DNA from 2 places in the Acidovorax sp. PRC11 genome. Region 2 is predicted to be linked to the other one. Evidence: riboswitches for the same ligand, from Rfam matches in the RefSeq annotation. Region 2 holds a riboswitch; the other holds the start of a gene.
What was found. A riboswitch is a leader RNA that binds a small molecule or an ion and turns the genes downstream of it on or off. The one in region 2 is predicted to bind manganese.
Positions count from the first base shown of each region.

Region 1 (4,402 bases), on a different contig from region 2:
GTCGGCCGGGAAGGGCTGGGCCTCGACCATGGCGCGGATCTCGGCGCCGGCGGCGGCCAGGGCGCGCACGTCCTCGGTGTCGAGGGTCTTCAGGCGGTCGCTGATCTTCTGGGCCAGGCCGTCGTGGGCGAGGAACTGGCGGAAGGCATGGGCGGTGGTCGCGAAGCCGGTGGGCACGCGCACGCCGTCGGGCAGCTGGGAGATCATCTCGCCGAGGGAGGCGTTCTTGCCACCCACCGACTCGACGTCGGTCATTCTCAGGTTCTCAAACGGAACGACCAGGGCGGTCGATTCGAACAGTGCAGACATGGGAAAGCTCCAGAAGTTGAAACCGGGTCTGCGCGCCGCACAAGGCCGCCCGCGCGCGGGGGCGGGCTGGCGGGGGCGCCGTCGTCACGCATGCACGGCGCGCTGTGGCTTGGCTGTTCTGGTTGTAGGCCGGGCGCGTGCATGGTGGAAATGGGAATAATGGGCGCGATTGTAGGGCGGCCGGCCGCGAGGCGCTTGTGGGACATCACCGGCGTCCCGGTCCAGCCACCCCCGAGCGAATCGATCCACCCCGGAAAGCCCCGACCCACCCATGCACACGCGCACCGTATTCTTCATCTCCGACGGCACCGGCATCACGGCGGAAACCTTCGGCAACGCCATCCTGGCGCAGTTCGACATCAAGCCGCGCCACGTGCGCCTGCCCTTCATCGACACCGAGGACAAGGCCCACCAGGCCGTGCGCCGCATCAACCACACGGCCGAGCTGGAGGGCAAGAAGCCCGTCGTCTTCACCACGCTGGTCAACATGAGCGTGCTGCGCATCATCCAGGAGAACTGCAAGGGCATGCTGCTGGACATGTTCGGCACCTTCATCCGCCCGCTGGAGGGCGAGCTGGGCATCAAGTCGCTGCACCGCGTGGGCCGCTTCGCGGACGTGAGCCTGAGCAAGGAATACACCGACCGCATCGAGGCGATCAACTTCAGCCTGGACCACGACGACGGCCAGAGCCACCGCGACCTGGACGGCGCCGACGTGATCCTGGTGGGCGTGTCGCGCAGCGGCAAGACCCCGACCAGCCTCTACCTGGCGATGCAGTGCGGCCTGAAGGTGGCCAACTACCCGCTCATACCGGAAGACTTCGACCGCAAGCAGCTGCCGCCCGCGCTGGAGCCGCACCGCAAGAAGATCTTCGGGCTCACCATCCTGCCCGAGCGGCTCTCGCAGATCCGCAACGAGCGCCGGCCGGGCTCGAAGTACGCCGACCTCATGAACTGCCGCCACGAGGTGGCCGAGGCGGAGGCGATGATGCGGCGCTCGGGCATCCGCTGGCTCTCCACCACCACCAAGAGCATCGAGGAGATCGCGACGACGATCCTGCAGGAAGTGCGGCCGGAACGGCTGGTGTACTGATTCGCCCGCTCAGGCCACCGTGAGGTGCTCGAAGAGGATCAGCGACCCGATCCCGATGAGCAGGACGCCGCCCAGGCCCTCGGCCCAGCGGCCCACGACGGCTCCCAGCAGGCGGCCGACCATGACGCCCAGCGTGACCATGGTGAAGGTCGCCAGGCCGATGGCCACGGCCACCACGGCGATGTTCACGTCGAGGAAGGCGAGGCCCACGCCGACCGCCATCGCGTCGATGCTGGTGGCGAAACCGGTCACCGCCAGGAGCCAGAATCCGTGCCGGCTCGGCTTCTCGGCCTCCATCTCCCCGGGGCTTTTCATCGACGCGATCAGCATGTGGCCGCCCAGGCACACCAGGAGCACGAACGCGATCCAGTGGTCCCAGGCCTTGACGTAATCCGACGCCATCGAGCCCAGCGCCCATCCGGCGACGGGCGTGAGCGCTTCGATCACGCCGAAGATGGCGCCGGTGCGCAGCGCTTCGGACCAGCGGGGTTTGAGGAGGGCGGTGCCCTTGCCGACGGCGGCGGCGAAGGCGTCGGTCGACATGGCGAAGGCCAGCACCGAAATGGCAGCGAGATTCATGGGGAAGACAACTTGTGATCGGCCGGGCACGAGCGCAACGGCACGCCATCGCTGCCCGGCCTGCGCCGCGATGGAGTGCCGATGGTCTCGCCAACCGATCAACGGATGCCGGCGCCACGGCATGCGGGATGCCGAGTGTGTTGACGCAGGCGCCTTCAGCGGTGAAGGCAGGCTACTCCCCAAGGGAGCCGCGATTCTAGAAGAGGCTGGGCGAACGCACGCCCATGGCCCCGACGGCAGGAAGCCTACTGGAAACGGGTCGCATTCCTGGCCGGTACGTTGCGCCCAGCCCCATCGCCACCTCGCTGCCGTAGAAGCGAACGCTGGATTCTTGCATGGACACGCCAGCCGGCAGGGCTGCCACGGGATTCTTGCAGAAGACGTTAGGCAGCCAGGGGCGTGCAGAATGCGCGTTCAAAACAAACAGAGAGGGAGTGCCGACATGGCCCGAAGACGAGGAAAAACATCCGCCATCGATGACCTGATGGAACTGGTGGCGCTGCTGCCCTGGTGGGCGGGCGTGCTGCTGGCCATCGTGAGCTATCTGGTGCTGCACCGCTGGGCGAATGCGCCGTTGCCGGTGGCGAGCTCGCCGCAGGACATCGCCGGCATGGCCACCAGCAGCATTTGGCGCGGGCTGGCCTATGGCGGCCAGTTCCTGCTGCCGTTCGTGTGTGCGATGGGGGCCCTCGCTTCCGCCCTGCGCCGCCGCGAGCGCCGCCGGCTGATCGACACCGCAGCCCGCAACCCAGCCGCCGACGCCCTGCATGGGATGACGTGGCAGGCGTTCGAAGTGCTCGTGGGCGAAAGCTTCCGAAGGCAGGGGTACCTCGTGGAAGAGACGGGCGGCGGTGGCGCGGACGGCGGCGTCGACCTCGTGCTCGGCAAGGGCGGCGACCGGTTCCTCGTGCAGTGCAAGCAGTGGAAGGCCTTCAAGGTCGGCGTGACCGTGGTGCGCGAGCTCTACGGGGTGATGGCCGCGCGGGGCGCCGCGGGCGGCTTCGTCGTCACCTCGGGCCGCTTCACGCAGGAGGCCACGGACTTCGCCAGCGGGCGGAACATCCGGCTCATCGACGGCGAGGCATTGCTGCAGTGGATACGGCAGGGGCGATCGCCGGCGCGTTCGCATCCGCATTCGCCTTCACAGCCGGCAGCGGCGCACGCTCCGCGGGCCCCCAGGGAGCCGACCATGGACGCACCGCCCCCTGCGCCGGCTTCCACTCCCGCTCCTGCTCAGTCCCCTGCACCCGTATCTGCACCAGATCCCGCGACGGCGCCGTCATGCCCGGCCTGCGCACAGCCGATGGTGCGCCGGGTCGCCAAGCGCGGGGCCTCGGCAGGGCATGCGTTCTGGGGATGTTCGGCGTACCCGCGGTGCCGGGGTACCAAGCCGATGTGATTTTCCGGGTGGGGTCACAATAACAGCACCGCTTGCCAACCGCAGGGCCCCGGACGCCTTGCCGCCGAAGCTTCAGACGGCCCAGGCGCTCACTGCAGCGCTTCCGGCGCCGTGTGCCACAGCCGCCGCTGCAGCTCCGCCGCACTCGGGCCGGCCGGCACCGCAGCCCCCTCCCCCGCCGCCAGGCCCAGCCGCCGGGACCAGCGGTTGTTCAGGTTGCCCGCCATGGTGCGGAAATGCGGCGACAGGCCCTCCATGCGCGCGAGGCTCTCCAGGTGGGCGGCAATCTTGCGGCCCATGGCTTCGCGATCGCCCGTGCGCTCGGTGTGCGCATAGCCGGTCATGAGCGCCAGCGTGCCGGCCAGCAGCGCTTCGGCACAGGGCAGGCCCGGCTCGGCCTCGGAGGGGTGCAGCAGCGGGTTGGCGGATGGACGGGAAGCGTCGGACATGCAGGGAAACTCCTGGGTGCGTTGGTGTGGCTGGCTGCGGGCAGTATATGAGAATGAATATCAATCACAAAATGCCGCCGCGAACCCTTTCCACCGGCAGGGATGCCGGCCAGGACCACCACCGCGGGCCAACGAAAAAGGGAGCGGCATCGCCGCTCCCTTGTCCTTCCGTGGCGCAGGGCGCCATCAGGCCGGGGCCGTGGTGCGGATCAGGTGGTCGAACGCACCCAGGGCCGCCTTCGCGCCGTCGCCGGCCGCGATGATGATCTGCTTGTACGGCACCGTGGTGCAGTCACCGGCCGCGAACACGCCCGGCACGCTGGTGCGGCCATGCGAATCGACCACGATTTCGCCGAAGCGCGACAGCTCCACCGTTCCGCGCAGCCAGTCGGTGTTGGGCAGCAGGCCGATCTGCACGAAGATGCCCTCCACGGCCAGCACGTGGTGCTCTTCGGTGGTGCGGTCCTGGTAGCTCAGGCCGGTCACGCGGTTGCCGTCGCCCTTCACCTCGGTGGTCTGGGCGTTGAGGATCACGTCCACGTTCGGCAGGCTGCGCAGCTTGCGCTGCAGCAC
Region 1 is NZ_JAUZUQ010000011.1:140,464-144,865, reverse strand. Features, by position in the region: gene ppsA (phosphoenolpyruvate synthase) at 1-309, opposite strand, end outside; gene Q9R47_RS14475 (pyruvate, water dikinase regulatory protein) at 581-1,402, shown strand; gene mntP (manganese efflux pump MntP) at 1,412-1,981, opposite strand; yybP-ykoY riboswitch at 1,996-2,164, opposite strand; gene Q9R47_RS14465 (restriction endonuclease) at 2,424-3,380, shown strand; gene Q9R47_RS14460 (hypothetical protein) at 3,470-3,829, opposite strand; gene ahpF (alkyl hydroperoxide reductase subunit F) at 4,016-4,402, opposite strand, start outside.
Region 1: it holds a riboswitch for manganese, as region 2 does, so the genes downstream of both, mntP (manganese efflux pump MntP) here and Q9R47_RS02840 (TMEM165/GDT1 family protein) in region 2, are expected to answer to the same signal.

Region 2 (4,402 bases):
TTGCGGGCGCCGGAGCCGTAGGGGCTGCGGAAGCCGCCGTCGCCGCGGCCGCCGTATCCACCGCCGCCGCCGCCACCGTCACGGCCACCACCGTAGCCGCCGCCGCCGCCGCCGTCGCCACGGCCACCGCCGTAACCACCACCACCGCCGCCACCGTAGCCACCGCCACCGCTGCGGCCACCGCCGCCGTAGCCGCCGCCACCACCACCACCGCCGCCGAAGCCGCCACCGCTGCGGGGCGGACGCGCTTCCATCGGACGGGCTTCGTTCACGACGATGCTGCGGCCACCCAGGGACTGGCCGTTCATGCCTTCGATGGCGGCCTGCGCCTCCGGGTCACTGGCCATCTCGACGAAGCCGAAGCCCTTCGAGCGGCCGGTGTCGCGCTCCATCATCACCTTTGCGCTGGTCACGGCGCCGAACTGGGAGAAAGCCTGCTCCAGATCGCTGTCGCGCACGGAGTACGGCAGGTTGCCGACGTACAGTTTGTTGCCCATCACGGGACTCCTCAAAAACACATGGAAAAAGCGATGGAGTCCCGAAAACGCAGCCGGACGGTCGCAAAGAGCCCCTGCGCGCGAAACTGACGGATCCCCGCAATGCAACGCGAAAAAAAGATTTTTCGCCGAAGCATTATGGGCCATAAGTGGGGGGGGAGATCAAGCGTTCCCAAGCGTCCGTTTGTAGCTCGCATGAATAAAAAAAGGGTCCCGAGGGACCCTTTTTTGTATCTTTTGGCAACCAGGTGGTCGCCGGCCGATCAGTAGCCGCGGCCGCCGCCGTAGCCGCCGCCGCCATTGCCACCACCGTAGCCGCCGCCGCCACCGCTGCGGCCACCGCCGCCGTAGCCGCCGCCACCATTGCCGCCACCGAAACCACCGCTGCGGGGGGGGCGGGCTTCCATCGGACGGGCTTCGTTCACGACCAGGTCGCGGCCGCCGAAGTTCTGGCCGTGCGCGCCCTGGATGGCGGCTTGCGCCTCGGCATCGCTGCCCATTTCGACGAAGCCGAAGCCCTTCGAACGGCCGGTGTCACGTTCCATCATGACCTTGGCGCTGGAGACGGAACCGTACTGGCTGAACGTCTGTTGCAGGTCTTCATCGCGGAAGGAATAGGGCAGGTTGCCCACGTAGAGTTTGTTGCCCATGAAGGACTCCTAAAAAAAACATGAAAACGCGATGGAGCCCGACGCAACCAGCAAACCTGTGACGATCTCAGAGACGCGAAACCGACAATCACCGCAACTGCATTCCTGCAAGCAGAAAAGCAAGACCATTATCAACCATGTGATCCGGATCGGCGCAAGGAAATTGGCGTGCCTGCAACGTTCATTGTGGGTATTTACCCGCACTTTCCGGCGTCCGGGCCCGCTCCCGCGCACTACAATCGCGGCAGTCTCTGGGGAGTAGCCCGCCCGGCGCACCGCGCGCACGGGGGCATGCGTCAACAAACTTGGGCCTGCGCGGCCCATGGCGCATGCGGTTCGACCGAACTGGGCGAGACCATTGGCTGCGCACCGATCCACAGGCCGGAGTCGGGGCGCAGTCGATGCTGTCCGCTTTATCCGGCCGGATAAACCCCCACCCCATGGAAGCCTTCCTCGTATCCACGTCCATCGTCGCGCTCGCGGAAATGGGCGACAAGACCCAGCTCCTCTCGCTCGTGCTCGCGGCCCGCTTCCGCAAGCCCTGGCCCATCGTGCTGGGCATCCTCGCGGCCACCACCGCCAACCATGCGCTCGCCGGTGCCGTGGGCGCCTGGGTCACCACCGTCATCGGGCCGCAGATGCTGCGCTGGATCCTCGGCCTGTCGTTCATCGCGATGGCCGTGTGGATGCTGATCCCCGACAAGCTCGACGACGACGAAACCGGCGGCACCCCGCGCTTCGGCGTGTTCGGCACCACGCTGGTGGCGTTCTTCCTCGCCGAGATGGGCGACAAGACCCAGATCGCCACGGTGATGCTGGCCGCGCAGTACAGCGCGTACTTCTGGGTGGTGGCGGGCACCACGCTCGGCATGATGCTCGCCAACGCGCCCGTGGTCTGGCTGGGCGAACGCATCACGCGGCGCGTGCCGATCCGCGCGGTGCACGTGGTGTCGGCCGTCATCTTCCTGGTGCTCGGGCTCGCCGCGCTGTTCGCACCGGCCGCCGGTCCTTTGGCATAATTGCCGCACACGCGCCGATTTGCCACCGCTTGCGGGCGCTTTATAAATCCAGCTAAAGACCCGACCGTTGGTGCAGTGCGACGACCCGGCCTCGTTTTTAGCGATGCCGGGTTTTTTTCATCCATGTCGTTCATCGCCACACCGCAATCCATGCATTTCGCGGAGCCGCTGCCCCTGCAGGGAGGCGCGTCGATCCGCGACTACACGCTCGCCTACGAAACCTACGGCACGCTGAACGCCGACCGCTCCAACGCGGTGCTGGTGTGCCATGCGCTCAACGCGTCGCACCACGTGGCCGGGGTCTACGAGGGGCAGGCCCGCAGCGAGGGCTGGTGGGACAACATGATCGGCCCGGGCAAGCCGGTGGACACCGACCGCTTCTTCGTGATCGGCATCAACAACCTGGGTTCGTGCTTCGGCTCCACCGGGCCGATGCACACGCACCCGGACACCGGCGAGGTGTACGGCGCCGATTTCCCCGTGGTGACGGTGGAGGATTGGGTGAACGCCCAGGCGCGGCTGCTGGACCGCCTGGGCGTGCAGCAGCTCGCCGCGGTGCTGGGCGGCAGCCTGGGCGGCATGCAGGCGCTGTCGTGGACGCTGCAGTACCCCGACCGCATGCGCCATGCCGTGGTGGTGGCGAGCGCGCCCAACCTCACCGCCGAGAACATCGCGTTCAACGAGGTGGCGCGCCGCGCGATCGTCACCGACCCGGACTTCCACGGCGGGCACTTCTACCGCCACGGCACCATTCCGAAGCGCGGCCTGCGCATCGCCCGCATGATCGGCCACATCACCTACCTGTCGGACGACGTAATGAACGAGAAGTTCGGCCGGCAGCTCCGGAGCCGGGTGCTCGATCGCGCGGTCCCTGGCGCCACGGCCCCCCTGGCGGACGGCGACGCGCCGGTGCCGGGCGCGGGGTCTTACCTCTACAGCACGCAGGACATCGAGTTCCAGATCGAGAGCTACCTGCGCTACCAGGGCGACAAGTTCAGCGATTACTTCGACGCCAACACCTACCTGCTCATCACCCGGGCCCTGGACTACTTCGATCCGGCGCTCGCGTTCGGCGGCAACCTCACGCGGGCGCTGGCCCGCGCCCACGCGCGCTTTCTGCTGGTGAGCTTCACCACCGACTGGCGCTTCTCGCCCGCGCGCAGCCGGGAGATCGTCAAGGCGCTGCTGGAGAACCGGCGGGACGTGAGCTACGCGGAAATCGACGCGCCGCACGGCCACGACGCCTTCCTGCTGGACGATGCGCGCTACATGAACCTGATGCGTTCCTATTTCGACGGCATTGCCAGGGAGTCCGCAGCATGAGCGATCCATCCACCATGCACGCGATCGCGCGGCTCGTGCCCCACGGCGCGCGCGTGCTCGACCTGGGCTGCGGCGACGGCGCGCTGCTCGACATGCTGCAGCGCGAGCGCGGCTGCAGCGGCTACGGCGTGGAGATCGCCGACGACAACGTGCTCGCCTGCGTGCGCCGCGGCGTGAACGTGGTGCAGCTGAACCTCGACGAAGGCCTCGCGATGTTCGGCGACAACTCGTTCGACGTGGTGCTGCAGATCGACACGCTGCAGCACCTGCGCAACGCCGAGGTGATGCTGCGCGAGACGGCGCGCGTCGGGCGGGCGGGCATCGTCGCGTTCCCGAACTTCGCGCACTGGCCGAACCGGCTGTCGGTGCTGCGCGGGCGCATGCCCGTCACGCGCCGGCTGCCCTACCAGTGGTACGACACGCCGAACATCCGCGTCGGAACGTTCAAGGATTTCGAGGTGCTGGCGCACAAGAACCGCCTGCGCGTGCTCGACGCGTTCGGCCTGCAGCGCGGGCGGGAGGTGCGCTTCCTGCCGAACGCGCTGGCCGGCACGGCCGTGTTCCATTTCGAGCACGACTGACGCCCGCGGCGCGCTGCACGCCGGAATTCGCGCAGCGGGTTGCCCGGGGCGGTGGCGCGTGGCGGCGCGTTCGCTTATTCTGCGCCCCCGCACGACCGTTCTTTTTTCCGTTCCGCGCCATGCCGTCCCAGCCCCTGCTGCACCTGCCGACCCTGCTGGCGATGACCGTGGTGGGATCGCTGGTGATGGCGGCCGGGCTGCTGCTGGTGGGCGCGCGCCGGCGGGGCGAGGGGCAGGGCCTGTGGGCCACGGCCCTGCTGATGCAGTCGCTGGCCTACGTGCTGCTCGCGCTGCGCGGCCGGATTCCAGACATGCTCTCGATCGTGGTGGCC
Region 2 is NZ_JAUZUQ010000002.1:162,015-166,416, forward strand. Features, by position in the region: gene Q9R47_RS02830 (RNA-binding protein) at 1-497, opposite strand, end outside; gene Q9R47_RS02835 (RNA-binding protein) at 761-1,147, opposite strand; yybP-ykoY riboswitch at 1,384-1,494, shown strand; gene Q9R47_RS02840 (TMEM165/GDT1 family protein) at 1,588-2,166, shown strand; gene Q9R47_RS02845 (homoserine O-acetyltransferase) at 2,290-3,489, shown strand; gene metW (methionine biosynthesis protein MetW) at 3,486-4,070, shown strand; gene Q9R47_RS02855 (diguanylate cyclase) at 4,190-4,402, shown strand, end outside.